DNA from 2 places in the Paraburkholderia sp. MM6662-R1 genome. Region 2 is predicted to be linked to the other one. Evidence: predicted binding sites of a transcription regulator. Region 2 holds the regulator's gene; the other holds the start of a gene.
The links. The regulator HrcA, encoded in region 2, represses chaperone genes, less so after heat shock. The targets are predictions, from matches to a motif close to TTAGCACTCNNNNNNNNNGAGTGCTAA.
Positions count from the first base shown of each region.

Region 1: the regulator HrcA is predicted to act here: its motif matches at 6,417-6,443, upstream of groES (co-chaperone GroES).

Region 1 is NZ_JBNDLV010000001.1:1,757,603-1,773,272, forward strand. Features, by position in the region: gene OKW39_RS08295 (hypothetical protein) at 1-179, opposite strand, end outside; gene OKW39_RS08300 (rubredoxin) at 555-725, opposite strand; gene OKW39_RS08305 (hydroxymethylpyrimidine/phosphomethylpyrimidine kinase) at 1,109-1,972, shown strand; gene OKW39_RS08310 (hypothetical protein) at 2,281-2,481, opposite strand; gene OKW39_RS08315 (chondroitin 4-O-sulfotransferase) at 2,470-3,489, shown strand; gene cysC (adenylyl-sulfate kinase) at 3,516-4,154, shown strand; gene groL (chaperonin GroEL) at 4,360-6,000, opposite strand; gene groES (co-chaperone GroES) at 6,054-6,344, opposite strand; gene OKW39_RS08335 (FkbM family methyltransferase) at 6,876-7,586, opposite strand; gene OKW39_RS08340 (hypothetical protein) at 8,007-8,396, opposite strand; gene OKW39_RS08345 (hypothetical protein) at 8,746-9,357, shown strand; gene OKW39_RS08350 (hypothetical protein) at 9,479-9,622, opposite strand; gene OKW39_RS08355 (hypothetical protein) at 9,704-10,546, opposite strand; gene OKW39_RS08360 (hypothetical protein) at 10,548-10,952, shown strand; gene OKW39_RS08365 (polysaccharide biosynthesis tyrosine autokinase) at 11,049-13,292, opposite strand; gene OKW39_RS08370 (polysaccharide biosynthesis/export family protein) at 13,342-14,481, opposite strand; gene OKW39_RS08375 (undecaprenyl-phosphate glucose phosphotransferase) at 14,522-15,670, opposite strand, start outside.
Region 2 is NZ_JBNDLV010000001.1:1,866,909-1,882,578, forward strand. Features, by position in the region: gene pcnB (polynucleotide adenylyltransferase PcnB) at 1-811, shown strand, start outside; gene folK (2-amino-4-hydroxy-6-hydroxymethyldihydropteridine diphosphokinase) at 863-1,405, shown strand; gene OKW39_RS08855 (deoxynucleoside kinase) at 1,402-2,079, shown strand; gene panB (3-methyl-2-oxobutanoate hydroxymethyltransferase) at 2,117-2,932, shown strand; gene pabB (aminodeoxychorismate synthase component I) at 2,981-4,867, opposite strand; gene dnaJ (molecular chaperone DnaJ) at 4,886-6,025, opposite strand; gene dnaK (molecular chaperone DnaK) at 6,295-8,247, opposite strand; gene grpE (nucleotide exchange factor GrpE) at 8,580-9,167, opposite strand; gene OKW39_RS08885 (hypothetical protein) at 9,530-9,691, shown strand; gene OKW39_RS08890 (RNA-binding S4 domain-containing protein) at 9,663-10,070, opposite strand; partial or broken gene hemH (ferrochelatase) at 10,079-11,150, opposite strand; gene hrcA (heat-inducible transcriptional repressor HrcA) at 11,332-12,351, opposite strand; gene OKW39_RS08905 (NAD kinase) at 12,562-13,464, shown strand; gene recN (DNA repair protein RecN) at 13,531-15,198, shown strand; gene glnE (bifunctional [glutamate--ammonia ligase]-adenylyl-L-tyrosine phosphorylase/[glutamate--ammonia-ligase] adenylyltransferase) at 15,304-15,670, opposite strand, start outside.

The DNA.
Region 1 (15,670 bases), 110 kb from region 2:
CTGAGCCAGCCCGCCGTGCGCAACGCATGCGACGCGCGCAGCAGCGCGGCACCGCTCTCGTCGCGCTGCTCGAACGCGAGCGACGCCTCGGCGAGCGCGAGTTCCGCAGGGCGGACCGCGCCACCGCGCGGGTTCGGCAGTGCGTCGATGGAAACGGGTGCTGCGGATCGAAGAGTCATGGGCAGGCGACACGAAGCTGACGGGGCCGTCGCTTCGCGCCGCATGCTGAGTGAGCGGCCACCGCGCGAACCGGCGACAGGACAATGACAGACTACCGTTGCGACACGACGCGACCGGCGATGTTCCGCGCCGGCGCGCTCAGACAGGCGCCGGGCGTGCCGGACGCATCAAGCGATTGCAGCAATTGCGCGGCGGATGACGCCGCTGACTTTTCGGGATCGAAGCTCAGGGTTCAGGTTCGGGACCGAATCTCGGGACCCGGTTTGGGGGCCGAAACTTCCGGCGAGTCGCACGAGCCCATCAAACCGCGCCGCCGGAACAATGATCAAGCGACGCGAACGACCGGCCGGCTGACGCCGGCGGCTTGCCGAACTTCAGATCTGGACCATTTCGAAGTCTTCCTTGCGCGCTCCGCACTCCGGACACGTCCAGTTGATGGGCACGTCTTCCCAGCGCGTGCCCGGCGCAATGCCTTCGTCCGGCAAGCCGGCCTCTTCGTCGTAAATCCAGCCGCAAATCAGGCACATCCAGCTTTGATATTCCATTCTTTTGTCGCGTCGTTGAGTCCGTGGAAGCGGGAGCCATGATGGTACCGTGTTGCCGCCCCCATGCCTAGCAATCGAAAACTCGCAATCGTAGCGTGGAGCGGGCTTCGGCGGTGCGCCCGCGCGCCGTGCGGACGACGCTCGCGGCGCCATGCCGCATGGCGGTGGGGACACCCGGCAGCGCGATAGAGAGCGCCCTCGGCAAGCTCGCGGCGCTAGCGTGGCAACCTCAAAGCAATCCCCGCCGGCCGCGCGTCAGCGAGCCGCGAGCCAGCCTCTGGCGATCCCCGCCGCGCGAAAAAACGCCCTCTCCACGGTTTAGGCCGCATAATTGAGCCGATTGCGCATTGCGCGCCGAAATCCTGCTTTCCTTATCCATTTTCATGCCCAGCGACACGCCTCCGATCGTCCTCACCTTCGGTCTCTCCGACCCCACCGGCGGCTCCGGCCTGCAGGCGGACCTGTTGACACTTGCCAGCATGGGCTGCCACGGCGTTTCCGTGCTCACGGGCTATACCGTGCGCGACTCGGCGAACTGCGACGAAGTCACCGGGCTCGACCCGGACATCGTCGCGACGCAGGCGCGCATGCTGCTCGAGGACATGCCGATCGCCGCATTCAAGGTCGGCGGGTGCACGCGCGCCGAAGTGGTCAGCGCGATCGCGGAAGTTGTCGCCGACTACGACGACATCCCACTGATCCTCGCCCCGGACTTCACGCTCGACGACGAGCACGTGCTCGCCGCCGACGAACTGCGCGAAGCGATCGCCGATCTGCTCGCGCCGCAAACCACGCTGCTGGTCGCCGACTCGGCGACGCTGCTCGCGCTCGCGCAGCCCGACGGCGACGCGGAGGCGCCGAGCCTCGACGCGGCGATCTCGCACCTGCTGTCGCAGGGCTGCGAGTACATTCTGTCGACCGAAACCGGCACGCATCGGCTCGTCAACACACTCTTCAGCGAGGACGGCCAGTTGCGTCAGGACATGTGGGACCGCGCGCCGCATCGGTTGACGGGCCTGACCGATACGCTCGGCGCGGCGATCGCCGCGCTTCTCGCCAACGGCCAGGAGCCCGCGGAAGCGGTGCGCGAAAGCCAGGAGTATCTGTATCAGGCAGTGCGCAATGCGTTCCGGCCCGGCATGGGGGCGTACATGCCCGATCGCTTCTTCTGGGCGCGCAGCAGCGATGAAGACGAAACGCCGCCCGCGCAAGGCAAGGGCGCGGCGCCGGGGGAAGCGCGGCACTGACCTCGCCATTCGTCGGCATCGACTAAAAACCCGCTGTCAGCCGGTTTTTTCATTAATGTGACTTTCGCGATTGGTGCGACTTTCCATTCGATTTAACCAAATTGAACAATGTAATTAGCGCGTAGCTATCGATACTGCCGCGCCCAGTTCGTCTCGCGGGCATCCTAGTCAATTTATTTTGCATAGCCGCATGAATCTTGCTGTCGGCGATGCAACCGGACGTTTTACCGCGTAATCAAACGTTACAACGCCGATGACATCTTTTGTCTAGACTTTACGCATCACGATAAGTCATATGTCCCCACATGTCATTTCCCACCTTCTTCATCCATCCACCGAAATGCGGCGGTTCGACCGTTATTTCGTTTTTTGATTTGAATAAAGGTAATGACCAATTCATTAGCTTTGTCTGGGATCAGGATGGCTGGGGAAACTGTGGCGCGAAGCTGCTCGAGACGCAGGTAGGCGGCGGTCATCTCCCGTATGGCATTCATCGGATGATCAAACATCCGGTCAACTACTGCACGATCCTGCGCGATCCGCTCGCGCGCCAGATCTCGCACTACTGGTATGCGGCGAACGGCAAGAACGGCGAGGTCACACGCGGCGTCAGTGTGTCCACGCCGGAAGCTCTGGCGCAGCAAGGTGTGCTGTCGCTCGACGAGTGGGTCAGCGAATCGCTCGGCGGCAAGAACCTGTTCGTGCACATGTTGAGCGGCGAGCCAGTGGCTAACCAAACGAGCCTCGCCGTTGCGCGAATCCATTTGCGCGAACAGATCGGCACCGTCGGCGTCTGCGAGGACATGAGCGAATTCTTACTGCGGCTTTGCGGTTCGACTGGGATGAAATTGCCGTTCTATTTCGAAGCGAATCGCACCAATGGCACGGCGAAGGGCAAGGCTCACTTAAGCGACGCAACAAGACAAAAATTTATCGAGGACAATAGCCTCGATTACGAACTGTTCCGCGACGCAAGTCAGATCGTGGAAGCTTATGCGAAAGAAACGGGCAGCGTCTTTTCGAATGCGCTCGAATTGGTCCGCGTGATTCAGTCCGAAATCGATCAGCTCGACAATCCGCACGTCTATAGTTCGACCGTTTTCGGCTTCGACGGCTCATTCCTGTCGCGCGTGCATGAGGTGATCCGCCGCTTCGATCTCGCGCCGATCGACACCTATCTGGAGTTCGCGCGAAGCCGGCAGCGTCCGCCGGTCGACCTGTTCGACGGTTTTGTCGACACGGTGCGCGACGGCGTAGTGTGCGGCTGGGCCGTCAACCTGAGCGAGCCGCAGCGGCAGGTACCGCTCGAGGTGCGGGTCGGCACGCAGATCGTCGCGACCGGCTGCAGCGGCGAGCCGCGGCCCGATGTGGCGAGCGCCGGCTATCCGAGCGCATACAGCGGATTTTCGATTCCACTGCCGAACGATATTCCGGAAGGCTTTCGCGTTACCATTGCCAATTCCACCGAAAGCCTGCACAACGCCGGCACGTGGCGGCAAGGCTGGCACTGCGAATGAGCCAGAAGAGCCAAGAGAACCTATCCATGAAAGAGCCGCCCCAGTTCGTGCAACGCTTCCACGGCAAGATCGCGGTGCAGGACCGCATACGCATGTTCGATCAGATGCCCGCCACGATCTGGCTGACCGGCCTGTCCGGCGCCGGCAAATCGACGCTCGCGTTTGCGCTCGAAGAGCAGCTGATCGCGCTCGGTCACGCCTGCTATGTGCTCGACGGCGACAACATCCGGCACGGTCTGGCGAGCGACCTTGGATTCGAGCCCGACGACCGGCGCGAAAACATCCGCCGGGTCGCGCACGTCGCCCAATTGATGAACGACGCGGGTCTGATCGTGATTTCCGCGCTGATTTCGCCGCTACGCGAAGATCGGGCAATGGCGCGCGCGATCATCGGAGCCGACAAGTTCGTCGAAACCTATGTGTCCGCCTCGCTCGCCACCTGCGCGAGCCGCGATCCCAAAGGTCTTTACGCGAAAGCGAGGTCTGGCGAGATCAGCTCGTTCACCGGCGTATCAGCGCCCTATGAAGCGCCGATCGATCCCGACCTGCACGTCGAAACGGGAACGCTGAGCCCCGCGCAAAGCGTCGCGCAGATCTTCCACTACCTGCGCGAAAAGTGCCTCGGAAGGTCCTCTCATCGCACGGCTCACGCCGCGGGCGCCTGATCCGGACAAAAGGGCGTCCGGAAGCGCTCGCCAGCAAGCACATCAACGCCGGCCCCAAACGAAAAAAAACCCGCATAAGCGGGTTTTTTCGTTTGGGGAAACGCCTCGCGGCGCACTCCCCACATGGACTTCCAGCCGGGCCTCGGCCGTGATCCAGACGCGCGGCAGTTCAACCACGCGGCCGGACCACGAGGCCCGAGCGGAATTACATGTCCATGCCCATGCCGCCCATGCCGCCGGGCATGCCGCCAGGCATCGGAGCATCTTCCTTCGGCAGTTCGCAGACAGCTGCGTCGGTCGTCAGCAGCAGGCCAGCAACCGAAGCGGCGTTTTGCAGCGCCGTGCGCGTCACCTTCGTCGGATCCACGACACCTGCGTCGACCAGGTCGACGTACTCGCCGGTCGCTGCGTTGTAGCCGTAGTTGCCCTTGCCAGCAGCAACCGCTGCCACGACGACGCTCGCTTCTTCGCCACCGTTGGCGACGATCTGGCGCAGCGGCTCTTCCATGGCGCGCAGAACGATCTTGATACCTGCGTCCTGATCGGCGTTAGCGCCCTTCAGGCCAGCGATTGCCGTACGTGCACGGATCAGCGCGACGCCGCCACCCGCCACGATGCCTTCTTCCACAGCCGCGCGCGTTGCGTGCAGTGCGTCTTCGACACGTGCCTTCTTTTCCTTCATTTCGACTTCGGTCGCAGCACCGACCTTGATCACTGCAACGCCGCCTGCCAGCTTGGCGACGCGCTCTTGCAGCTTTTCACGGTCGTAGTCCGAGGTCGCTTCTTCGATCTGCGTGCGCACTTGCTTGACGCGAGCTTCGATGTTCGCTGCTTCGCCAGCGCCGTCGATGATCGTGGTGTTTTCCTTGCCCACTTCGATGCGCTTCGCCTGGCCCAGTTCAGCCAGCGTTGCCTTCTCGAGCGTGAGGCCGGTTTCTTCAGCGATGACCTGACCGCCGGTCAGGATCGCGATGTCTTCCAGCATCGCCTTACGACGATCGCCGAAGCCCGGAGCCTTGACGGCAACGGTCTTCAGGATGCCGCGGATGTTGTTGACGACCAGCGTTGCGAGCGCTTCGCCTTCGACGTCTTCAGCGATGATCAGCAGCGGACGGCCAGCCTTCGCGACTTGCTCGAGCACCGGCAGCAGGTCACGGATGTTCGACACCTTCTTGTCGTGCAGCAGCACGAACGGGTTCTCGAGCACGGCGACTTGCTTGTCCGGGTTGTTGATGAAATACGGCGACAGGTAGCCGCGGTCGAATTGCATACCTTCGACGACGTCCAGCTCGTCTTGCAGCGACTTGCCGTCTTCGACGGTGATCACGCCTTCCTTGCCGACCTTGTCCATTGCTTCAGCGATGCGCTCGCCGATCGACGAATCGCTGTTCGCCGAGATCGCGCCAACCTGGGCGATTTCCTTGTTGGTCGTGCACGGCTTGCTGATCTTGCGCAGTTCTTCGATTGCGGCTGTAACGGCCTTGTCGATACCGCGCTTCAGGTCCATCGGGTTCATGCCCGATGCGACGTACTTCATGCCTTCGCGGACGATCGATTGCGCGAGAACCGTAGCGGTCGTCGTGCCGTCGCCTGCGTTGTCGCTGGTCTTGGAAGCGACTTCCTTGACCATTTGCGCGCCCATGTTCTGGAGCTTGTCTTTCAGTTCGATCTCTTTCGCGACCGACACACCGTCCTTGGTGACCGTCGGGCCGCCGAAGCTGCGCTCGAGAACCACGTTGCGGCCCTTCGGACCCAGCGTGACCTTCACGGCGTTGGCGAGAATATTCACGCCTTCGACCATCTTGGCACGGGCGGAATCACCGAATACGACGTCTTTAGCTGCCATCTTCTAACTCCTTGAATACTTTGGATATAACCGGTGAAGTAGCGACCTTGCGCTTACTTCTGCACCACGGCCATGATGTCTTCTTCGCGCATCACGAGCAGTTCGTTGCCGTCGACCTTGACGGTCTGGCCTGCGTACTTGCCGAACAGGACGCGGTCGCCGACCTTCACGTCGAGCGCAATGGCTGCGCCCTTGTCGTCGCGCTTGCCCGGGCCGACTGCGAGGATTTCACCTTGATCCGGCTTTTCCGCTGCGGCTTCGGGGATCACGATGCCCGACGCGGTCTTGGTTTCCTGATCCAGACGTTTGACGATCACGCGATCATGCAAAGGACGAAGGTTCATACATACTCCTCTCTGATTGAGACTGAAGAACGCTGAGAAAAACCCGGCTGGCCGAGCCAACCGGAGATGTTGTTAGCACTCTCGTGCAGCGAGTGCTAATTATATGGACGGGCAGTGACAAATTCAAGAAGCGGGGAACGCGGTCGAAGTTCACTCACCCTCAAACGTGATTCGCTCGGGCTTGAACCCGCCCCGTGCGGAACGTCTGCCGTTCGGCATTTTCTCTAAGAAAACAATAATTTACCGACGTGTTGCGTTGAGATTCGGCCCTTCGTGAAGGAAGAGGCGAGCCATGACGAGGCAGCGACTTCGGAGCGGAGCGCCCGCTCGAAACGTCAAACCCAGGGAAATCCCCCATAAGCGCGGGCCGTTACGATAGTCAGCCTTCAGGCAAGTCGAGGGGCTCATGAATGTGCTTCGCGGCTGAGGCACCAGTCGGTCCAAGTATATCTGGACCGTTGCAGCGGCCGTTGATAGCGGGATTGTGAAATTGATAGCAGCTGCAAGGACGATACTTGCAGAACCGTAACGCTATAACTGAGTGCGAAAGATTTGAGATCTTTCCACTCTGAAGATCAGCGACAAATATGTCCAACTGACCAGTCGATAATTGCGCTCCTCCAGATAGCGAAATATGGCGGAAGCTATTACTTCCCTTATCGAAGTCAGCGTAGACTCCACAATAATGATTTTTGGTTTATACCTGCTGATATCAATCGATCGCAAGACTTCGTAATCGTGACCTTCCACGTCAATGGAAAGCAGATCGATTTCCTGATCGGCGTACGGGGTGTGCTCGAGAACGTCGTTCAATGTGGTGGTTTCAACGGTCCGGACGGAGATAGGCTTCTGGACTTCGGCCGCAGCCACTATGGGATCTATGGTCGAAGTCAACCCATAGTTCGAAAAATTATAGACTTCCTTGAGCTGTTTCTCGTTCGAGACGGCCGCACGTACATTGACATCACCAAACCGCGCAAGAGAAAACGCTTCAATTTTCACCGGATCCATGTCTATGTTGATGCCGCGCCAACCACGCTTGTAAAGCGCATGTGTGTTCGAGAACTTGACAGGGTGGTATGCACCAACGTCGACATAAACACCCTTATTGCACCGGGGACTGATTATCTCGCGCAACACCGCGTCCTCTCCAAACTGCGAGTAGTACAAACGCGGCCCGCGTGTTATCCACGTCTTGCGGACGAGCCAAAGGAAGTGTCCGAACGTCTTCGGGTTCAACATAACCGCTCCTCACTTCGAAACGATAACGGCAAAAGGTCAAACAGTGTTTGATCTGGAAGCTTGCCGAGCAGACGGTCGGTCCGGTCCGGCATTACGTTAGCTAATATTCACATATAGCAGGCCTCATTACCGCCGCAAATGTGCCGCAGTACGGACCAAACGATATTCGCGAATTAGTTACATGCTCGAAAAGTCGTTGAGAGTTACATCTGCAGACTACTCGACGGTTGGCCGAACATTAAGCGAAAGTCATAATATTGTGTATTTATGCCCGAAACCGTCGATTGATGCAAAAAGCTTCCGGTTCCAGTCGGTTCGCGTGTCGTCGACTACAGCCGCGCGAGATTCAGCCCGGCGAAGCCTTCTGCATCAGGCCACGATCCGCCAGTTTCGCTCGCCCGACAGCACGCTCGTTTCACTTCACTTCTGCGCAGGCCGGTGCAACGCATTACCCGCCATCCACTTGAGCCGTTCGCAATTGACCTTGATGCGCGCCGCGAATTCCTTCGGATCTCGCTCGCGCAGTGCGTTCATCTGGCTATTGGTGATGTCGGCGCGGTGCCAGCCCGTGTCCCAGTGCTGATCGAAATCGGTCGCACCGGTCAGGACCTTTCGGAGCCGCTCCTTATAGGCGTCGATCCGCTCGGGCGACACGTCGCAAAACGCCCGCGCGAAGCTTGCGCGCTCGCCCGCCGTCTCCGCGCTCATGTTGGCGTCGCTCGCGCCGCTCGCGAGCGGCGCGGCGAGCGACAGCACCGACAGACAGAACGCTGCGCAAAGCGGCCGATAGCGATACGATAGGTTTTTCATCTTCGACTCCTGACGATCCTTCGTGGCGACCAGGGATTGTCCCGATCTTCAACGCCGCCTCGCCGATTGTGTCCTGATTGCACTGCACGATGGCGTTTTCGCGCGCTATCCGATGCATCGCGTGGCCAAACTGCGGTGCTACGCTCGTTAAAGCGGCATTCGCGACGTGCCCGTTCCGGGGAGCCGTGGCGCAAGCATCGCAACGCCACGGCCCATCGGCAGGCCGCGACAGAAGCACGAGCGCCAGGCATGAGAACGAGCTCGAACACGACGCGCAACGAGCACAGAACGAAAGCACGACACGAAATCAAACACAAAAAGGCGAGACATCGCTGCGGGAGTGACTGCGATGGCATTTAGAACATATACCGTACTGACGCTGTTGGTGACGAGCACTGCCGCGTTCGCGTGGCGGCCTGTCACCTATCCGATCCGAAGTCAGAGCCCTTACGAGCGCAGCATCGACAACGCGATGTGCTACGCCGAGGCGAACCGCGTGACCGGGGTCAACATGGCCCACGAGTCGCAGATTCCGCCGCGTCAGCCGCCCGCGGCCAAAGGTGCGTCGACCGGCGTACCGTCGAAGCCGCCGCTTCCGCCTAGTTCCTTCTCAGCCACGCCGCTGCCGTGGAGCGCGAGCGCGCCCGAAGCCGCGAGCGCGCCGTTGGCTGAGGCGCAAGCGCCTGGCGGTGCATCGTCGGCGAAACCGGTGGACGAAGCCGCGGCCGGCGCCAGCGCGCCAGGCGCGCCAGCCACCGAGGCGGCGAATGCACCGCCGAACGCATCGGCAGCGGCAACGGGCCCCAGTGCGAACGCGGCACCCGGCGCGTCGGATGGTGCGGCCGCTTCGCTGGCGTCGAACGTCAAGCTGCCGCCGCTGCCCGCGCCCGAGCCGCCGATGACCCGCTATTGGGCCGCCTACGGCGCGTGCATGCAGGCGCGCGGTTACGTCGTCCAGTAGTCCGGCCGACGCCGCTTGCGGGCGTCGTTGCATACATTCTTTTTGATGGCGCCGCCCTTCGGCGCCAGTGGAGCGACACGGCCATGCCGCGCGACACGACCTCCGACCAGCCATTTTTCCATCACTGCGCATACTGCGGCGTGCCGCTGTCGGGCCGCTTTTCGCCGTGTCCCGCATGCCATGCGCTGCCGATCGATTCGTTCGATACGGACGACAAGCCCGGCGAGCGCTCCGCGCGATCCCGGGCGCTGAGCGCATCGCGCACGCAACTCGAACCGCTGCCAGCGGCCGCGAGCTTGCCCGCGGACCGTTCGTCGCGACGCTCCGCACAAACGAAGATGAGCCCCTACGATCTGATCGACGAAGCGACGTTCGAGCCGGGCGGGCGTCGACGGCGGCATCCGCTCGCGCTTGCCGCAGCCGCGCTCGCGACGCTCGGCGTCGTGTACGTCGGCTTCGTTCTATTCAACGACGACGATGCGAGCGTCGACACGCCGGTCACGGTCTTCGGCACGGTGCGCCCGGACAACCCTGGCCAAGCCCCTGCACAGAACGTTGCGCAGAATGCGGCGCCGTCGGTTGCCGCGGCGCCGAAGCCGGCGTCGATCGTCGCCCAACGGCCGCGTCCCGTTGTCGTCGCGCGGCAGCAACCGTCGAACGTGCACGCGGCCCCCGTCGCGCCACCGGCACCGCCCGTCGTTGCGACCGCGTCCACCGTAGCGCGATCGTCACCGCCCATCGTGGCGACCGCGCCGACCGTCGCGCCATCGTCACCGCCGGTCGTTGCGACCGCGCCTGCCGTAGCGCGATCGAGCCCGCCCATCGTGGCGACCGCGCCGACCGTTGCGCCATCGTCACCGCCGGTCGTTGCGACCGCGCCTGCCGTAGCGCGATCGAGCCCGCCCATCGTGGCGACCGCACCGACCGTCGCGCCATCGTCACCGCCGGTCGTTGCGACCGCGCCTGCCGTAGCGCGATCGGCTCCACCCGTCGTGGCGACCGCGCCCGTCCCAGCGCGACCGTCAACGCCCGTCGTTGCGACCACGCCGACCGCAGCGCGACCGTCAACGCCCGTTGTCACGACCGCGCGCGCCGTAGCGTCAACGAAGACATCGAGCGCGGCCATCTCCGCGCCCACGCCGCGTGGCACGGCGCTCGCGTCGACCAGCACCAACAGCAACACCGACACGATGGCCGCCCCGCTCACGCAAGCCGACAAACAGCGCGCCGACGCCGAGCGCAATCTGAAAGCCGCGCACGGCTATCTGCGACGAGGCAATCTGGCGGCGACCAGAGCACGCCTCGCCGCCGTAATCACCGCGCAGCCCGACAATCGCGACGCGCGCAGCATGCGCGCCCAGGTGAGCACGCTAGAGCAGCAACGCGACGCGTTGCTGAGCCTCGCGCGCGGCTGCAGCAACGTGGGACATTGGGAGTGCGCGTCGCACAACGCCAACGAAGCGTTGCGGATCGATTCAAGCAGCAAGGCCGCGCAACGGCTCGTCGCGCTCGCGTCGCACGAGTCGGCGTGGCAGACCATGCAACCGACGGCGGAAGAGTCGCGCGCATTGCGCGATCTGCTGCGTCACCACTAAGGATCGCGAGGTATCTCGCGGGACGGCGGCACGGACGTGCAGTCGATCACGCCCGCCCGCGCGGCGCCCCGAAAGACGCGCGCGCGGGCAGCAGTGTCAGCCGGCGATGCTGTCGTAGCCGTAATAGCCGCCCTGATACCCTGAGCCGAGAAACGCCGCTTCCTGCGGCACGTCGGTGAGCAGCACGCCGCGCAGACCGACGCCACCGTTACGCAGGCGTTTGGTGGTTTCGATGATCTCATGCAGCGGTTGACGCCCATGCCGCACGACGAGCAGCGTCGTCGCCGCGTATTTGCCGATCAGCGTCGAGTCGGTCACGGCGAGCACCGGCGGCGTGTCGATGATCACGACGTCGTATTGCGGCTTCAACACCTCGAGCATCGCTTCGAAGCGTTTGCTCATCAGCAGCTCGGCCGGGTGCGAGGGCAGCGTGCCTTTCGCGAGCACGTCGAGGTTGGGCAGCACGTCGCGCTGGATCATCGCGTTGAGATCGCCGCCGCACAGCACGTCGGACAGTCCCGGCCGATGGCTGACGCCGAAATGCGAATGCACGTCGCCGCGTCGCATGTCGCCGTCGATGATCAGCACGCGCTTGTTCGCCGACGCGACCAGCGTCGCCAGATTCACCGACAGGAACGACTTGCCCGCATCGGGCCGCGAGCCGGTGATCATCACGACGTTGTTGGCCGCATGATCGAGCGACAGCTGCAGCGAGGTGCGCAGATTGCGCACCCCTTCCACCGCGATATCTTCGGGCGCCTGTTGCGCCAGCACATGCTGCCCGCGCTGGCGCAGCGACACCTTTTCCTGCAGGCGCAACTGCGTCTGGCTGCGCGGCACCACCGCGAATACCGGCACGCCGAGCATCCCCTCGAGTTCGTCCGGGCGCTCCACGCCGCCGCGCATCGCGCGCCGCAAGAAGACCAGCAGCAAGCCGAGCGCGAGGCCGCCGCCGAGCGAGATCAGGATCACCAGCATGCGCTTCGGCCACACCGGATCGTCGGGCGTTTCGGCGAAGTCCACCACGCGCACGCCGCTCACCTGCCCCGCCTGCGCGACCCGCAGTCGCTGCACGCTGTTGAGCAGGTTCATGTACAGATCGGTGTTCACGTGCACGTCGCGCTGCAGACGCAGCGCGGTCTGCTCGGTGTCGGGCATCGTCGAGACGCTGTGGTTCATCGTGCTCTGCGCGCCCTGCAACGCGGCGATCTGCGCATCGAGCGCGGCGACCATCGGATGATTCGGCGTAAAACGCTGCAACAGCTCCGCGCGCTGCTGCTGCAGATCGAGCAGCTTCGTCTTGTTGTCGACGATCTGCTGCAGCAGCAGCTTGCTTTCTTCACCGAGATCGACGGCGCCATGTGTATTGCGGAACTTGCCGTAGCGCTCTTCCGCGTCGTCGAGCGCCTTGCGCGCGTCGGGCAGTTGCTGTTCGAGATACGCGAGCGTGTGGTCGGATTCGGTCGAACGGCTCGCGAGATCCTGCCGCACGAACTGGCGCGCCACGTTGTTGACGATCGCCGCGGTCAGCGCCGGATCGGCGCCTTCGAGACTCACGCGGATCACGCCGGAGTCCTCCGCCGTTTCCTGCGCGACCATCGTCTTCGCCAGACGCTCCACCGTGCCGAGCGTCGACGCGCGCGTCAGCTCGAAACGCGAGCCGGGCGCGCCGACCAGTGTGTCGACGTGCAGCGTGACCGGGCCGACCGCGGTATCGGTTTGCACGGTCTCGCCGACGCGCCCCGACAGGATCGCGCTGCCGTGAGGATCGCGCAGCATGAAGGTGTTGCCGGCGCCCGCGACTAGCGTGAAGGTCTCGCCATACAAGTCCTTCGACGTGTCGAAGCGCGACACCGCGATGCTCTCGTTACCCCACGCGAACCCGCGCAGGTTGACGAACGACGGCAGCCGGAACCACCAGTGCCCGTTCACGAGTCCGGCGATCCTGCTGCCGATCACCGGCAGATAACGCGGCTTCGCCGTAATGTCGAGGTGCAGCGCGCGGACCGCCTCCTCGGTGACGAGACGCGACTTCAAAAGCTCGATCTGCGCCGCGGTCGACGGCTTCGAATCGTACGCGCCGGGAAGCGGCGCCGCCGCGTCCCGGCCGTTCGCATTGACGTTGACCGCGTTCGCCGTCCTGTCCTGGACGTGAAACAGCACGTCCGAACGATAGACCGGCGGCGTGAGGAACGCGTACGCGCAACCGAGCGCGAGCGCGATCAGCGTCACGGTGAGGATCGTGCGCCAACCGCGCACGATCGTGCGCACGTAGTCCGACAGATGCAACTGCCCCGGTTCATACACGCCGGCGTAACGGTTTTCGTAATTGATTGCCATGTTTTCACCCAACAAGGCCTGCCGGTTCAGATATCGCGTCACGCAAGCGTCACTTCGACACGACGACTCCCGTCACCGCCGCGTTGATCGCGGGCAACAGCAGGTTCAACACACGGTTGAAGCGGACCAGACCGCCCTGACCGACGTACACGATGTCCTTCGGCTGCAGCTCGAACTGGTTCGCGAGCAGCATCGCCACCGGCGAGGTCGCATCGAGGTGATAGATCTGCGGCGAGTCGCTGGTCGAATTGCGGATCACGAACAGCTGCTGCCCCGAAGCCGTATTCGAGTCGAAGCTGCCGCCGTCGGAGATCGCCTGCGACAGCGTCAGCGAGCCGTTGCGCAACGGCAGCACCGTGGCCGGCTTGTTGACTTCGCCCATCACGTAGACGCCGCTGTCTTCGCGCCCGTTCACGCGCACGGTATCGCCCGGCTGCAGATAGATATCCGACGGATTGAGGCCGCGCTTGATGAGCTCGTCGATGTTCAGCCTATAGGTCTTGCCGTCGCGGATCAGATCGACCCGGCTGCGATCCGCGGTCGCGTTGAAGCCGCCGCTCAGGCCGATCGCGTTCGTCAGCGACAGCGGAATGTCGTTGATCGATTGCGTGCCCGGTGTGCGCACTTCGCCATCGATATACACCGTCGCGTTACGGAACGACGCGACGCGCACCGTCACCTCGGGCTTCTGATAGACCTTGCTCAGCCGCGAATACAGCTCGCGCTGGATCGTCGCGACGTCCTTGCCGGCGACATGCAGGTTGCCCGCGTACGGAAACTGGATGTCGCCGTGCTCGTCGATCAGGAAGCCCGGCATTGCATCGGAAGGGCGCGAGGTCGTCGGCGGCTGTCCCAGCGCGGCCGCGAGTTCCGGGTGATCCCACACGACGATCTGCAGCACGTCGCCGGGGCCGACCCTGTACATGGCCGGCTTGCCGAACAGACCCGTCGTCGTCGGCGGCAACACCGAGGCAGTCTGGTCGGCATTCATCTTCTTCACCAGTTCCAGATTGATATCGGTGATCGGAATCTGCTTCTGCTGCGAGCCTTCGGTACTGAATTCGCCACCCGTCTCCTGAATCGCGGCCGGCGTGACCATCCGTTGTCCCGGTACGACCTGACATCCGGAAAGCAATGCTGCGCTTGCGAAAACCACAAGACTTCCTGTGCGAAAACCAAGTGAGCTCATGATCTTTACTCCTTCGCCCCGAGGCGTTGTTATCGACTTTCTAGTAAGCGTTTCGATGCACCAGTCCGGCGACAATCGTCGCGCCGATGATCCGCATGTCGAGTGCGAACGACCAGTGACCCAGGTAGTACAGGTCATGTTCGACGCGACGCTCCATCTTCTCGATGCGGTCGGTTTCGCCACGGAAGCCGTTGATTTGCGCCCAGCCCGTGATTCCCGGTTTGATCCGGTAGCGATTGATATAGCCCGCGACCACCTTCTGATAGAGGTCGTCGTGCTCGAGCGCATGGGGACGCGGTCCTACGACCGACATGTCGCCACGCAACACGTTGAAAAATTGCGGCAACTCGTCGAGGCTCGTGCGGCGCAGAAACGCGCCCACTTTCGTCACGCGCTTGTCGTTGCGCGTCGCCTGGCTCAAGGTGCCCTTCGCTTCGGTATGCACGCGCATCGAGCGGAACTTGTAGATCGTAAACACACGGCCGTCCGCGCCCTTGCGCTTCTGTTTGAACAGCACCGGTCCGCGCGAGGACAGCTTGACCGCGATCGCAATGCCAAGCAGCAGCGGCGCGAGGGCAATGATCGCGGCCGCGGCGAACAGCCGGTCGAACACTTCCTTTTTCAGCATCGCGTTGGCCGACAGCGGCGAGGCGACCAGATTGATCGCCGGCACGCCGAGCAGATCGACCACGCCACTGCCTTCGAACAGCGCATGGCTGCGCACGTCCGGCATGAAGCGGATATTCACGAGGTCGTCGCGGAACTCGTCGATCAGCGCGCAGATCAGCGGCTCCTCGGACAGCGACAGCATCAGCCATAGCTCGTGCACGTCGTTGGTGCGGATGTAGTCGGCCAGCAAATCGACGCGATCGAACACCGGCACGCGCGGATTCGTCACGCCGGAGTCGTCCGGGCGCGTGTTGTAGACGGCGGTCGCGCGAAAGCCCGCGGTCGGCGCCGACTCGATGCGGCGCAGGAGCGCATCGCACTGCGAACCGCTGCCGACGATCGCCACCTGATGCAGGTTCATACCCGCGCCGCGCGCCCGCGCGAGCACCGCGTGCGCGATCACCCGATTCGCGATCAGCAGGCCACCCGTCGCCGCGGTCCAGTACGAGAACCACAGCCGCGACACGATATCGATGCGATGCAACGAGTACATCAGCACGAGCGCGCAGGCCTGCACGAT
Region 2 (15,670 bases):
CGTCGTGCGCTTCGCCGCCAAGCTCGACTTCGACATCGACGACGCCACGCGCGCGCCGATCGAGAAGATGGCCGATCTGATCAACAACGTGCCCGCCGCGCGTCTGTTCGACGAAATGCTGAAGCTGATGCTGTCGGGTCACGCGCTCGCGTGCCTGAAGTGGCTGCGCCAGGAAGGCCTGCATCACGGGCTGTTGCCGCTGCTCGACGTCGTGCTCGAGCAGCCGACCGGCGAAAAATTCATTTCTCTGGCACTCTCTAACACAGATGCACGCGTGCTCGCCGGCAAGCCGGTGTCGCCGGGCTTCCTGTTCGCGACGCTGTTGTGGCACGACGTGCAGCAGCGCTGGCAGAAGTTCGAGGCCGAAGGCGAGTATCCGGTGCCCGCGCTGCATCGCGCGATGGACGAAGTGCTCGACATGCAGACCGAAAAGCTCGCGATCCACAAGCGCTTCTCGGCCGACATGCGCGAGATCTGGGGCCTGCAGCTACGCCTCGAAAAACGCTCGGGGCGCAGCGCGCTGAAGCTGCTCGAACACCAAAGATTTAGAGCGGGGTATGATTTCCTCCTGTTGCGCTGCGCATCGGGCGAACTCGACGAGTCGGTCGGTGCATGGTGGACGGAGTTCATCGAAGGAGACGTCGCCGCGCGCGAGACATTGCTCACGCAAGGCGGGAAGGACCGGAGCCCAAGAAAACGACGGCGGCGCGGTGGCGCCAGAAGCCGCAAATCAGGTGACGGAGTGGAGGGCGGCTCGTCCGCCGAACGCACGGACAACGACGCGGGCCTCGAAGGCTCGCACGAAGACTGACGCGGCGTTCGCGGAAAAGCCGTCACAACGATAGCTGCAGGAAGTTATGCCATGACGGTTGCTTATCTCGGCCTCGGCGCGAATCTCGGGGACGCGCGCCAGACCCTGAAAGACGCGGTGGTGTGCCTCGCACAACAGCACACCATCACCGTGCTCGCCAAATCGAGCCTGTATCGTACTGCCCCGATCGACGCGGGCGGCGACGACTATTTCAACTGCGTCGTGAAGCTGGAAACGACGCTCCCCGTGCGGCATCTGCTCGCGCTGTGCCACAAGATCGAGCATCAGTTCGGCCGTGAGCGGCCGTTCCGCAATGCGCCGCGCACGCTCGATCTCGACATCCTGCTGTATGGCGATCAATCGATCGACGAAGCCGATCTGATCGTGCCGCACCCACGCCTCGTCGAGCGCGCGTTTGCGCTGGTGCCGCTCGTCGAGATCGACGCGGCGATCGTCATTCCGCTGCATGGCCGGGCCGCCGCGTTGCTCGACAGCGTGAGCGATCAGCGCATCGAGAAAGTAAAGTCGCCCTGCCAGTGCCCGATGCTCAACGCGCTGACCGGCAATTCCGCCGAGAAAGGCCGTTGCGAATGAGTTCGCCGCTCACGGTCACCGCGCCGCAGCTGCGCCCGCCGTTCGGCTATATCGCGATCGAAGGGCCGATCGGCGTCGGCAAAACCTCACTCGCGCGGCGCCTCGCGCAACGCTGGTCGATGCACGAACTGTTCGAACGCTCGCAAGACAATCCGTTTCTTGAACGCTTCTATCGCGACACCACGCGCTACGCGCTACCGGTGCAGTTGCACTTCGCGCTGCAACGCGCGCAGCAGGCGCAGGAAGTCAGCGCCGCACAGGCGAGCGGCACGCCACTGATCGCCGACTTCATCACGCGGCGAAACGACATCTTCGCGCGTCTGACCTTGCAGGAAGACGAGTGGCAGTTGTACCGCGCGCTTGCCGTGCGGCTCGACGTCAGCGCGCCGGAGCCGGACTTCGTCGTTTATCTGCAGGCGAGCCCAGAGGTGCTGTTCGCGCGCATCCAGAAGCGCGCGGTGCCGATGGAGCTGCAGATTTCCGATGCCTATCTGCGCGCGCTGTGCGACGCGTACAACGAATTCTTCTACCACTACGACCGCACGCCCGTGCTGACGGTCAACGCCGAACACCTGAATCCGCTCGACTCCGACGCGGACCTTGCGCTGCTCGCCGAACGCATCGAGACGATGCGCGGCCGCAAGGAATTCTTTGTCAAAGCCACGTCGCTGTAAGCGGCGCGGCTAGTTCATTTTCTTCACTGGATTGACCATGACTTATTTGCAGGAAGCGAGCCGGAGCGCGATCACCGTGCCGAAACTGCAGGCAATGCGCGACGCTGGCGAAAAGATCGCCATGCTCACCTGCTACGACGCGAGCTTCGCCGCGCTGCTCGATCGCGCGGGCGTCGACGTGCTGCTGATCGGCGACTCGCTCGGCAACGTCCTGCAAGGCCAGGCGACCACGCTGCCGGTGTCGCTTGCCGACATCGCGTATCACACGGCGAGCGTCGCGCGCGCGCGGCCGTCGGCGCTGATCGTCGCGGACCTGCCGTTCGGCACCTACGGCACGCGCGAAGACGCATTCAGGAGCTCGGTCGAACTGATGCGCGCGGGCGCGCAGATGGTCAAGCTCGAAGGCGGCGAATGGCTCGCCGACACGGTGCGGTTTCTGGTCGAGCGCTCGATTCCGGTGTGCGCGCATGTGGGTCTTACGCCGCAGTCGGTGCATGCGTTCGGCGGCTTCAAGGTGCAGGCCAAGACCGAAGCGGGCGCGAGCCAGCTGCTGCGCGATTCGCTCGCCGTGCAGGAAGCCGGCGCGCAATTGATCGTGATGGAAGCGATCCCGTCGCAACTCGCGGGCGAAGTCACGCAGCAGCTGCGCATTCCGACGATTGGTATCGGCGCGGGCCTCGGCTGCTCGGGTCAGGTGCTGGTGCTGCACGACATGCTCGGGATTTTTCCTGGCAAGCGACCGCGCTTCGTGAAGGATTTCATGCAGGGACAGCCGAATATTCAGGCGGCCGTCGAGGCGTATGTGCGGGCGGTAAAGGACGGCACGTTTCCCGGCGCCGAGCACACGTTCTGATGCTTCATTGCCGCGCGAGCGCGCGGCATTCCCGTATTTTTCAGTGGTCTAACCAACAAGCCGTGCCGGCACCGCGCCGCGCAACGCGTTGCACACGAGCAGCGCTTCGGCGTTCAGCACATCCGCCCGCGTCAGCACTTTTTCACCTGCCCGCAAGCCCGAGGCCTCGTCGAGCAACACGCTTCGCATTACACCCGGCAGCACGCCTGACGCGAGCGGCGGCGTCCACCATTGTCCCGCGAGCTTCACGAACACGTTCGACCTGCCGCCTTCGGTCAGTTCGCCCCGTTCGTTGAAAAACAGCGTATCGAAGGCGCCCTTCGCTTCGGCTTCGCGCCAGCCGCGGTCGTAGTCTGCCCGGCGCGTGGTCTTGTGGCGCAGCAGCGGATCGGCGGCGTGGGTCGGCGCGAACTGCGCTTCGGGGCCGAGCAGAACTCCAAGGATCGCATCCGCCAACGGCGCAAGGATCGCGGCCGAGAGCTGGGTCACCCCGCTCTTGCTCAAAGCAAGCCGCATTCGATGCGGCATCTGCGCCGGGAGCGTGGCGCACCGCGCTGAAATCTCCCCACGAATGCGCGCTTCGTCGAACCCGAAGCCAAGCGTCGCGGCGCTCGACGACAAGCGCCGCAGATGCCGCTCGACGTGCCGCACGCCGTCTTCCCGCGTCGCGTACATCGTTTCGAACAGTTCGAAACCCGGCTCGGCGCCCATCAGAAAACGTGCTTTCAATCGACACTCCTCGTGCTCGTCGGCGGCCACGCTGTCGAGCACGATGCCCGCGCCGATGCCCATGCTGCCGCGCAGACCATCCGTGCCGCCGGCTTGCGCGGTCGACGCAGTCAACGTCAACGTGCGAATCGCGACCGACATGCAAAAGTCGCCGCAATCGTGATCATCGCCCGGCGCATCGAGCCAGCCGATCGCGCCGGTATAGAGCCCGCGCGGCGTGCTTTCCAGTTCGTCGATCAACTGCATCGTGCGATGCTTCGGCGCACCGGTAATCGAGCCGCAGGGAAACAGCGCGCGCAGGATCGTCGCGAACGAGGTGCCGTCGAGCAACGTCGCCTCGACAGTCGACGTCATCTGCCACACCGACGCATATGGCTCGACCGAAAACAACGCCGGCACGCTGACCGAGCCGATACGCGCGACTCGCGACAGATCGTTGCGCAACAGATCGACGATCATGACGTTCTCGGCGCGGTTCTTCGGATCGGTCGCGAGGAACTCGGCGTTACCCCGGTCGACGGCAGGATCTTGCGAGCGCGGCGCCGTGCCCTTCATCGGCCGCGCGCGCAACGTCGGGCCGTGCTTTTCGACGAATAGTTCGGGCGAACACGACAGCACCCACGCATCGTCCGGCAACGCGATCAGCGCGCCGAACGACACGGGCTGGCGCGCGCGCAACCGCCGATAGAACGCGAGCGGCGAGCCGAACACGTCGAAGCCGAGGCGGTACGTGTAGTTGACCTGATAGGAATCGCCCGCGCGCAGGGCGGCGTGAATCGCGTCGATCGCCGCGTGGAACTCGGCGCGATCGACGCTCTCGCGCACGTTCGCGGTGCCCGCGACCGACGGCTCGAAAGCGCCGTTGTCCCGCGCCGTTAGCCACGCGTCGACCTCGTCGCGCGAAAGCTTCGCACAACGTTCGAACAATAAAAAACGCAGCGTGGCATTGCCACGCTGCGTTTCAGAACACCGGCGCGCATCGAAACGCATCAGCGCGCGGCCAAATTCATAATCGGCGAGCACAACGGCGTGCAAACCGCTCCGGGTATCCGCCGCGACGCCGTCGCACACGGCTTCGAGCTGCGCCGCCTCCGTGCAGACCCGCTCGCGCACGAAACCCGTGTACAAGCGGCTCGACGGAAGCGCCGCCGTTGCACCGCAATCGTCGAGCAGCGCGAACGCCGCGCCGCGACTGACCACCGTCATACTGACCGCCGAATCAAATCAATCGAAAAAGCTCTTTACGCGATCGAACCAGCTCTTGCTTTGCGGACTATGCCGCGAACCGCCTTCCACGAGCGCCTTTTCGAACTGCTTGAGCAGATCGCGCTGCGCTTCGGTGAGCTTGACCGGCGTTTCAACCTGCACGTGTACGTACAGATCGCCGGCGATGCTCGAACGCAGCCCCTTGATGCCCTTGCCGCGCAAACGGAACGTCTTGCCGGACTGCGTGCCTTCCGGCACCGTGAAGCTGGCGCGACCGGCGAGCGTCGGCACCTCGATATCGCCGCCGAGCGCCGCGGTAGTGAACGGGATCGGCATCTGGCAATGCAGATCGTCGCCGTCACGCTCGAACACCGAGTGCTGCTTGATATGAATCTCGACGTACAGATCGCCCGACGGACCGCCGTTGATGCCCGGCTCGCCGTTGCCGGCCGAGCGGATGCGCATGCCGTCGTCGATACCGGCCGGGATCTTCACTTCGAGCGTCTTGGTTTCCTTCACCTTACCCGCGCCGTGGCAGTGATTGCACGGCTCGGGGATGTAGGTGCCGGTGCCGTGGCACTTCGGGCAAGTCTGCTGGATGCTGAAGAAGCCCTGCGACATGCGCACCGAACCCGAGCCGCTACAGGTCGGGCAGGTTTCCGGCTTGGTGCCCGGCTTCGCGCCCGAGCCATGGCAGACTTCGCACGAAACCCAGCTCGGCACGCGAATCTGCGTGTCGTAGCCGTGTGCGGCCTGCTCGAGCGTGATTTCCATGCTGTAGCGCAGATCGGCGCCGCGATACACCTGCGGGCCCGCGCGGCCGCCTCCGCGTGCGCCGCCGCCGGCCGCCTGGCCGAAGATGTCGCCGAAGATGTCGCCGAATGCATCGGCAAAGCCGCCGAAACCTTGCGCGCCGGCCCCACCCATGTTCGGATCGACGCCCGCGTGACCGTACTGATCGTACGCGGCGCGCTTTTGCGAATCCGACAGCATTTCATAGGCTTCCTTCACTTCCTTGAAATGCTCTTCCGCATCCTTGTGACCCGGATTGCGGTCGGGGTGGTGCTTCATCGCGAGCTTGCGATAAGCCTTCTTGATTTCGTCGTCGCTCGCGTTCTTTGCGACGCCCAGAACCTCGTAGTAATCCCGTTTCGCCATATCGGTTCAACGCCGCCGCGCAAAGCGACGCGGTAGCTCCTTGTGAATGCTGTGGAGTCTCACGACTCGTCCGGCCGCTGTCTGCGCCGCGCCAGGGCACGGTTCAAAACAACGCCCTCCATAAAACGAACGTGCCCGGAGAGCCCCAAAAAGGCTCGCCAGGCGCGAAAACCGCTCTTGCACTTTGGGCGCCCCGGGGGCGCCGTTCTCGTGCAGCCGGGCCGTGCACATCGCTGTGCACGGCTTTACGGTCGGATGCCGACCTGGCTTTAGTCTTTCTTCACTTCCTTGAACTCAGCGTCGACCACATCGTCGGCCTGCTGGCTCGCACCCGCCGATGCACCGGCACCGCCGCCCGCCGCGCCCGCCGCCGCTTCGGCACCTTGCGCAGCCTGCATGTCGGCGTACATCTTCTCGCCCATCTTCTGCGAGGCCGTGGCCACCGCTTCGATCTTCGCTTCGATCGCGGCTTTGTCGCTCGAGTTGCTCTTCAGCGTGTCTTCGAGGTCCTTCAACGCGGCTTCGATCTTGTCCTTCTCGCCAGCTTCGAGCTTGTCGCCGTACTCGGTCAGCGCCTTCTTCGTGCTGTGGACGAGCGCGTCACCCTGGTTGCGGGCGTCGGCCAGCTCACGCAGCTTGTGATCTTCTTCCGCGTTCGCTTCGGCGTCCTTCACCATCTTCTCGATTTCGGCTTCGGACAGACCCGAGTTCGCCTTGATCGTGATGCGGTTCTCCTTGCCGGTCGCCTTGTCCTTCGCGCCGACGTGCAGAATGCCGTTCGCGTCGATGTCGAAGCTCACTTCGATCTGCGGCACGCCGCGCGGTGCCGGCGGAATGCCTTCGAGGTTGAACTCGCCGAGCAGCTTGTTGCCCGCTGCCATTTCGCGTTCGCCCTGGAACACCTTGATCGTCACGGCGCCTTGATTATCATCAGCCGTCGAGTAGACCTGCGCGTGCTTGGTCGGGATCGTCGTGTTCTTGTTGATCATCTTCGTCATCACGCCGCCGAGCGTTTCGATGCCGAGCGACAACGGGGTCACGTCGAGCAGCAGCACGTCCTTGCGGTCGCCCGACAGAACCTGGCCCTGGATCGCGGCACCAACGGCCACGGCTTCGTCCGGGTTCACGTCACGGCGCGGATCCTTGCCGAAGAACTCCTTCACCTTTTCCTGCACCTTCGGCATACGGGTCATACCGCCGACCAGGATCACGTCGTCGACTTCGCCGACCTTCACGCCCGCGTCCTTGATCGCGACGCGGCACGGTTCGATGGTGCGTTCGATCAGGTCTTCGACCAGCGCTTCCAGCTTGGCGCGCGTGATCTTCAGGTTCAGGTGCTTCGGACCCGATGCGTCCGCCGTGATGTACGGCAGGTTGATTTCGGTCTGCTGGCTCGACGACAGCTCGATCTTGGCCTTTTCAGCCGATTCCTTCAGGCGCTGCAGCGCGAGCACGTCTTTCGACAGATCGACGCCCTGCTCCTTCTTGAACTCGCCGATGATGTAGTCGATGATGCGCTGGTCGAAGTCTTCGCCGCCGAGGAACGTATCGCCGTTCGTGGACAGCACTTCGAACTGCATTTCACCGTCGACGTCCGCGATTTCGATGATCGACACGTCGAACGTACCGCCGCCCAGGTCGTACACCGCGATCTTGCGATCGCCCTTTTCAGCTTTGTCCAGACCGAACGCGAGAGCCGCGGCGGTCGGTTCGTTGATGATCCGCTTGACTTCCAGACCGGCGATGCGGCCGGCGTCCTTGGTTGCCTGACGCTGGCTGTCGTTGAAGTACGCCGGCACCGTGATCACGGCTTCCGTGACGGTCTCGCCAAGGTAGTCCTCAGCGGTCTTCTTCATCTTGCGCAGGACTTCGGCGGAGATTTGCGGCGGCGCGAGCTTCTGGTCGCGCACTTCGACCCACGCGTCACCGTTGTCGGCCTTGATGATCTTGTAGGGCATCAGGCCGATGTCCTTCTGCACTTCCTTCTCTTCGAAGCGTCGGCCGATCAGGCGCTTGACCGCGAACAGCGTGTTCTTCGGGTTCGTGACCGACTGACGCTTGGCCGGCGCGCCGACCAGGATCTCGCTGTCATCCATGTAAGCGATGATCGACGGCGTGGTGCGCGCGCCTTCCGAGTTCTCGATGACCTTGACCGAGTTGCCTTCCATGATCGCCACGCACGAGTTGGTCGTGCCGAGGTCGATACCGATGATTTTGCCCATTTTTACAAATCTCCTGACTTTGATCGCTGCGGAAAGCGCCCGGTTGACCCATTTGGCGGCGGGACGATCCGCTCTCAATTCATACCTGCACTCAAAATAAGTGCGGCCACATCGTTTTCAAGACCTCTTTTGCGATGCGGTCTTTAATTTTTTTCAATCACGGGGCGAGGCGCCTGAATCTTCGCTGCGAGCCCGCTCCGTCAGTCTGCGCGGCGCCCCCGGCGTGGTTCGCCGGAAGTGCCTGAATCGATGGGATCTTTGCGGCACGTAGCGATGCGAAGCGACGCAGCAGACGCCACCGGCGCAAACGCCCGGAGCGAGTGTCGACGTGATTACTTCGGCGCCGCGACGGTCACGAGCGCGGGACGCAGTACGCGATCCGCGATCACAAAGCCCTTTTGCAGCACCGCGACGACGGTGTTCGGCTCCTGGTCGGCCGGCACCATCGAAATGGCCTGATGGCGGTGCGGATCGAACTTTTCGCCGACCGGATTGATCGCCACGACGCGACCCTTCTCGAGCGCGCCGTTCAACTGCCGCAGCGTGAGCTCGACGCCTTCGCGGACCTTCTGCAAGTCGTCGGACGAATGGGCGACGGCCGCCTCGAGACTGTCGACCACCGGCAGCAGATGCTCGGCGAAGCTCTCGATCGCAAACTTGTGCGCCTTGGCGACGTCTTCCTGAGCGCGCCGGCGCACGTTTTCGGTTTCGGCCTTCGCGCGCAGGAAGCTTTCCTGCAACTCGGCGATCTTCGCCTGAGCGTCGGCCAGCGCCTGCTCGGCGGCACCCTGGGCCGGTTCCGCGGGGGCGCCGGTGTCCGGCTGTTGAGCAGCGGCCCCAGCCGCCTCGGCGGCCTGGCGCGCGGCTTCGTCGGCGGGCGTGGGATTCTGGCTCGTCGGGTTCTCTTGCGTGTTTTCCATGTCGCTGAAAGTCGTTAAAAAGTAAAAGCCAAAGGCGGTGCAAGCCGTTCCGACACAGTACGATTCATGCTTTGCAAAATCGCGACACGCGTCTTCGCGCCGATCCGCCAGACCGGACCCCAGATGGGGCCTGAAAAAGCCGTTTCAAGCGGGTCGAGGGTTTTCGCACCACCGACGTGCAGGCGAAATGCGCCGTAACAAGCCTCAACGTGGCGCAATCAGATAGAGATTGAGTGCAGCCCGCAACTGACCTATTCTCCAGTCATGGAGCGGCAACGCCACGTTAACCCTAATCTGACGTAAGCGTTACCGACACCTGACAGTCGTTCCGATAGCCTGTTTCAGCCCATCAAGGGAGTACCGTGAAACTGACCTTTGCAATCGGGGTGGTCGCACTGGTACTGATCGCGGGCACCACGACCATCTGCATGTCCGGTGCGGTCAACGACCACACCACCGAGTACGGCGGCGCACACGCCACCGTGGAGCAGTTTCTCAATCCCCACCTGAAAATCTGTCGATAGTGCGCCGGTCGCGTTTGGTCGGTCGGCCGTGCAGCGCGGCGGCCGGCTCGTGGTAGACCTTGCGCCGTTCCTGCTCGACCTGCCGCTTCGCCTTGCTCTGCGCGGTTTCCACATAAAGCGTCTGCGCGACGCTCGCCGGACCGCGTACGTCGCATACGCCCAGCACCTCCACCTGCCACACGTAGCGCTCGATCTCGATTTCGACCAGATCGCCGACACGCACGTCCTTCGCCGGCTTCACGGCGACGCCGCCGATACGCACCCGCCCCTTGTCGACCGCCTCCGCGGCCAGCGAACGCGTCTTGAAGAAGCGCGCGGCCCACAGCCATTTGTCGATGCGCAGTTTCGCGCCCGGTTCGGTTGAAATGCGGTAGTTCATCTGCGTATTCAAGCTCCTGTCGTGTGCGGCACCGGCACCGCCTGCACGGGCCAGCCCTGCAGATGCTGCGCAACGATTTCGCCAAGCGCGGCAACCCACGGCTGCGACGCGTTCAGACAGGCGATCCGGTGAAACTCCTTGCCACCCGCCTGCAGAAATTCGCCGCGCCCTTCCATGCCGATTTCCTCGATCGTTTCGAGGCAGTCGGCGGTGAAACCCGGGCAAAACACGTCAGCACGCCGCACGCCTGCCGCGCCGAGTTCCTTCAACGTCGGCGCCGTGTAGGGCTGCAGCCATTCGGCATTGCCGAAGCGCGACTGGAACGTGATGCGGCATTCGACCGACGTCAAATCGAGCGCCTGCATCAGCAGCGCGCCGGTCTGCTGGCATTGCTCGTGGTACGGGTCGCCGAGATCGAGCGTGCGCTTGGGCACGCCGTGGAAACTGAGCACGAGCTTGTCGCCCGCCGCGAAATCGGGGCGGCCGTGCAGATGCCAGTAGTGGTGCACCTGTGCGGCGAGCGCCGCGATGTACGCCGGGGTGATCGGCGTACTGGCGCACGGTGCGGATTTCCGGCTGGTTGCGCATGCGCTTGAGCGCGGAAAAGGCTTCGTCGAACGCGGTCGCAGTGGTCGACGCCGAATACTGCGGATACATCGGCATCAGCAACACGCGCTCGGCGCCCGCGAGCTTCAGCTGGTTCAGCATTGCCGGAATGCCGGGCGTGCCGTAGCGCATTGCGTAGTCGACCAGCACCGTGTAGTCGTTCAGTTGCAGCAGATGGCGCAGGCCCTCGACCTGCTTTTCGGTGTGGACGCGCAGCGGTGAGCCCTCGGGCATCCACACCGCCGCATACTTCTTCGCAGAGCTGCGGCCGCGCAACGGCAGAATCAGCAGACGCAGAATGAGCTGCCACAGCAGCGCCGGAATTTCGACCACGCGAGGATCGGACAGGAACTGCGCAAGGTAGCGGCGCACCGCGCGCGGCGTCGGCGCGTCGGGCGTGCCGAGATTGATCAGCAACACGGCGACGCGATGCGACGTGGCGTTCTGTGAAGGCCGCTCGAGGTCGAAGCGCATAGGTAGCAGAAATCACCGCATTTTGCGGCGAGTCGATTCAATGGAGATTCATTATAGCGGCGCAGGTTCTGCCCGGCGCCGCCAGAGACCCCTGGCCATTCGGACGATTGGCAGACACCGCGCGTTCGCGCATCATGATCGCCACGGACTGCGATGACGACAGTTCCGCGGAGCCCGAGGACTACTGCTGGCTGAGCGTCATGGACAACAGCCGCGCGGTTATGTCCACGATCGGAATCACGCGGTTGTAGGCCATGCGGGTCGGTCCGATCACACCGAGCGTGCCGACGATCTTGCCGTTCACCTCGTACGGCGCGGTGACGACGCTCATTTCCTCGATCGGTACCAGATTCGATTCGCCGCCAATGAATATTTGCACGCCCGCCGCGTGACTCGACACGTCGAGCAACTGAAGGAGGCTGGTCTTCTGGTCGAACACATCGAACAGCTTGCGCAGGCGCGCCATGTCCGACGAAAGATCGGCGACTTCGAGCAGATTGCGCTCGCCCGAGATCAACACGGTCTCGCCGGTGTCGGATTCGTCGGTGCTGGCGGTGACGGCCGCGTGCATCAGCGAGGTCATGTCGCCACGCAGCTCGTCGATTTCCTCGCGCAGGCGGCGGCGCACCTCGTCGAACGAGAGGCCAGCGAAGTGCGCGTTGATGTAATTGGAGGCTTCCACCAGCTGCGAAGGCGAAAAGTCGCGCTGGGTGGCGAGGATGCGGTTTTGCACGTCGCCTTCGGGCGTCACGATGATCAGCAGAATGCGCTGGTCGGACAGGCGCATGAATTCGATCTGCTTGAACACGTGGCTGCGACGCGGCGTGAGCACGACGCCGGCGAACTGCGACAGATTTGAGAGCACGCTCGCCGCCGCGGCGACGATCTTCTGCGGCTCGCCCACCTGCAGCGTGGTCTTGACGGTGCGCGTCACCGCCTCCTCGTCGGCGGCGGATTCGACGGTCAGCATCGTGTCGACGAACAGGCGGTAGCCGCGTGGCGTCGGAATGCGCCCTGCCGACGTATGCGGACTGATCACGAGCCCCAGATCCTCGAGGTCCGACATCACGTTGCGGATCGTGGCCGGACTCAGTTCGAGGCCCGAATAACGTGACAGCGTGCGCGAGCCGACCGGCTGACCTTCGGCGATGTAGCGCTCAATCAGCGTTTTGAGGAGGGTTTGTGCGCGAGGATCTAGCATGACGAAAAATTTTAGCTCAATGGCATCGCAGCCGTGAGCGCCCGCGGCGCCCGCTCCCGGCGAATGCACCGCCGTCGGCGGGCTCGCATGTCATCGGGTCTTCACCATTCTAACGATAATCGCGACATACGCAGACGCCCTGCGTGCGCCGCCCCACAACCGGGTCGGTCTGCGGTTCTTTTCAGGCCCTACCTATGGTGTAATGCCGGCATGCAAGTGACCAGCCAGTTCAAGACCGTCGCGCTCGTCGGGCGCAGCAATACGCCAGGCATCGGCGAGCCGCTGACCGCGCTCGCCGCCTGCATCGCGAAGCTCGGCCTCGAAGTCGTGTTCGAAGCAGACACCGCCGCCGAAATCGGCGTGACCGACTATCCGGCGCTGCGTCTCGCCGAGATCGGCGCGCGCGCCGACGTCGCCGTGGTGCTCGGCGGCGACGGCACGATGCTCGGCATCGGCCGCCAGCTCGCGCCGTATCGCACGCCCTTGATCGGCATCAACCACGGGCGGCTCGGCTTCATCACGGACATTCCGATCTCCGACATGCGCGAGATCGTGCCGCAGATGCTGTCCGGCAATTTCGAGCGCGAGGAGCGCGTGCTGCTCGAAGCGCGCATCGTGCGCGACGGCACGCCGATCTACCACGCGCTCGCGTTCAACGACGTGGTGGTCAACCGCAGCGGCTTCTCGGGCATGGCGGAGTTGCGCGTGTCGGTCGACGGCCGCTTCATGTACAACCAGCGCTCGGACGGCCTGATCGTCGCGACGCCGACCGGCTCGACCGCGTATTCGCTGTCCTCGCAGGGGCCGATCCTGCATCCGCAACTACAGGGCATCGTGCTCGTGCCGATCGCGCCGCACGCGCTGTCGAACCGGCCGATCGTGCTGCCGGACGAATCGAAGGTCAGCATCCAGATCGTTTCCGGGCGCGAGGTGAACGTCAATTTCGACATGCAGTCGTTCACGTCGCTGGAGCTCGGCGACACGATCGAGGTGCGCCGTTCGCGCCACACGGTGCCGATGCTGCATCCGGTCGGCTACAGCTACTATGCGACGTTACGCCAGAAGCTGCACTGGCACGAGTACCCGTCGCACGAAGAAGACCCGAGGCCGTAAGCGGCACTTTGATTTCGCACGCCGCCGCGGCCGCCACCCGAATCCCAAGCTCACCCGACCACCTCCATGCTTCGCCACCTCTCGATACGCGACTTCGTCATCGTCGCCGCGCTCGACCTCGAATTCGACAGCGGCTTTACCGTTTTCTCGGGCGAAACCGGCGCCGGCAAATCGATCCTGATCGACGCGCTCGCGCTGGCACTAGGCGCGCGCGCCGAGGCGAGCGTCGTGCGCACCGGCGAGAGCCGCGCCGACATCACCGCGGAGTTCGAGACGCAAGCACAGGTCGATCAATGGCTCGACACGCAGGCGCTCGGCGCGGCCGACGACGGCCAGCACGGCGGCACCGTGATGCTGCGGCGGGTGGTCGACGCGAACGGCCGCTCGCGCGCGTTCATCAACGGTACGGCGGCCACGCTCGCGCAGCTGCGCGAGGTCGGCGAGATGCTCGTCGATATTCACGGCCAGCACGCGCACCAGTTGCTGATGCGCCCGGACGCGCAGCGCGAGCTGTTCGACACGCACGCGGGCCTGTCCGACCTGGCCGCCGCCGTCACCCGCGCGTGGCGCACGTGGCGCGACAAGGCGCAGGCCGTCGAGCAAGCGCAAACGCGCGATCGCGAGTTGCAACTCGAACGCGAGCGACTCGCGTGGCAACTCACCGAACTCGACAAGCTCGCGCCACAGCCGGGCGAATGGGAAGAAGTCAACACCGAGCATCGGCGGCTGTCGCATTCCGCGAATCTGATCGACGGCGTGCAGGGAGCGCTCGGCGCGCTGTCCGAATCGGACGACGCGATGATCACGCATCTCGGCTCGATCGTGTCGAAGGTGCGCGACCTCGCGGAGATCGACCCCGCGCTGAACGACGTGCTCGCCGCGCTCGAACCGGCCGAAATCCAGTTGCAGGAAGCCGCGTATTCGCTGAGCCACTACGCGCAGAAGCTCGAGCTCGATCCGGAGCGGCTCGCGCAGGTCGAAAAGCGCCTCGACGCGCTGCACTCGGCCGCGCGCAAATTCCGCCTGCGGCCCGAGACGCTGCCGGAAGAACACGCAGAGCGGCGCAAGCAACTGGCCGCGCTCGACGCCGCCGCCGACCTCGACGGCCTGCGCGCCGCCGAGGCGCAAGCGAAGGAAGTGTTCGTCGCCGAGGCGAAAAAGCTGTCGAAGGCACGCGCGAAAGCAGGCAAGGCACTCGGCGAGGCGGTCACGACCGGCATGCAGGAACTGTCGATGAAAGGCGGCAGCTTCGAGGTCGCGCTGGTGCCGCTGCCCGAAGGCGGCGCGCACGGGCTCGAGCAGATCGAGTTCCGCGTCGCCGGTCATGCCGGCGTGCCGCTGCGGCCGCTCGCGAAGGTTGCGTCAGGCGGCGAACTCGCGCGTATCAGTCTCGCGCTCGCAGTGATCGCGAGCGCGGCCAGCCCGACACCGACCCTGATCTTCGACGAAGTGGATACGGGCATCGGCGGCGGCGTGGCCGAAGTGGTCGGACGGCTATTGCATCAGCTCGGCGAGGCGCGCCAGGTGCTGTGCGTGACCCATCTGCCGCAGGTCGCCGCGCGCGGCGATCATCATTTCCAGGTCGCAAAGATGAGCAACGGCACCGGCGGCACGCTCAGCAGCGTGAGCTCGCTCGACAAGGCGAGCCGCATCGAGGAAGTCGCGCGCATGCTCGGTGGCCTCGAAATCACGGCGACCACGCGCAAGCACGCGAAGGAAATGCTGGCCGCCTGAAATTGCGCCGCGCATAGGCGGCCGCACACGGCTGAGTCGGCCTGGCCGGGACGTCACACCGATCCCGGCCGCGCATGATGCGCGACGCGAAGTGCGTGAGCGCCCTTACCCAAACACCCTCTTCCACAACGCCAGCACCGCCTCGCGCTCGGCCGCGACCAGCGCCGGATCGACCCGCGCCTTCTCCATCCCATCGAGCCGCAGCGTGTGCTGCAGCTTGCGATAGCGCCGATAGGCGGCGCCGACCGTCTCCGCTTCCGCTTCGCTCATCAGCCCGAAACGCGACACCTCACGCAGCAGCGCGATATTGCCGGTATTGCGGATCAGCTCGGGATCGCGCGCCGCATGCAGCAGCACCCAGTACTGCACGGTGAACTCGATATCGACCATGCCGCCGCGGTCGTGCTTCAGGTCGAACAGCGCCGGCGTATGGTTCGGGTGTCCCGCCTCGACACGCGCGCGCATCTCGACG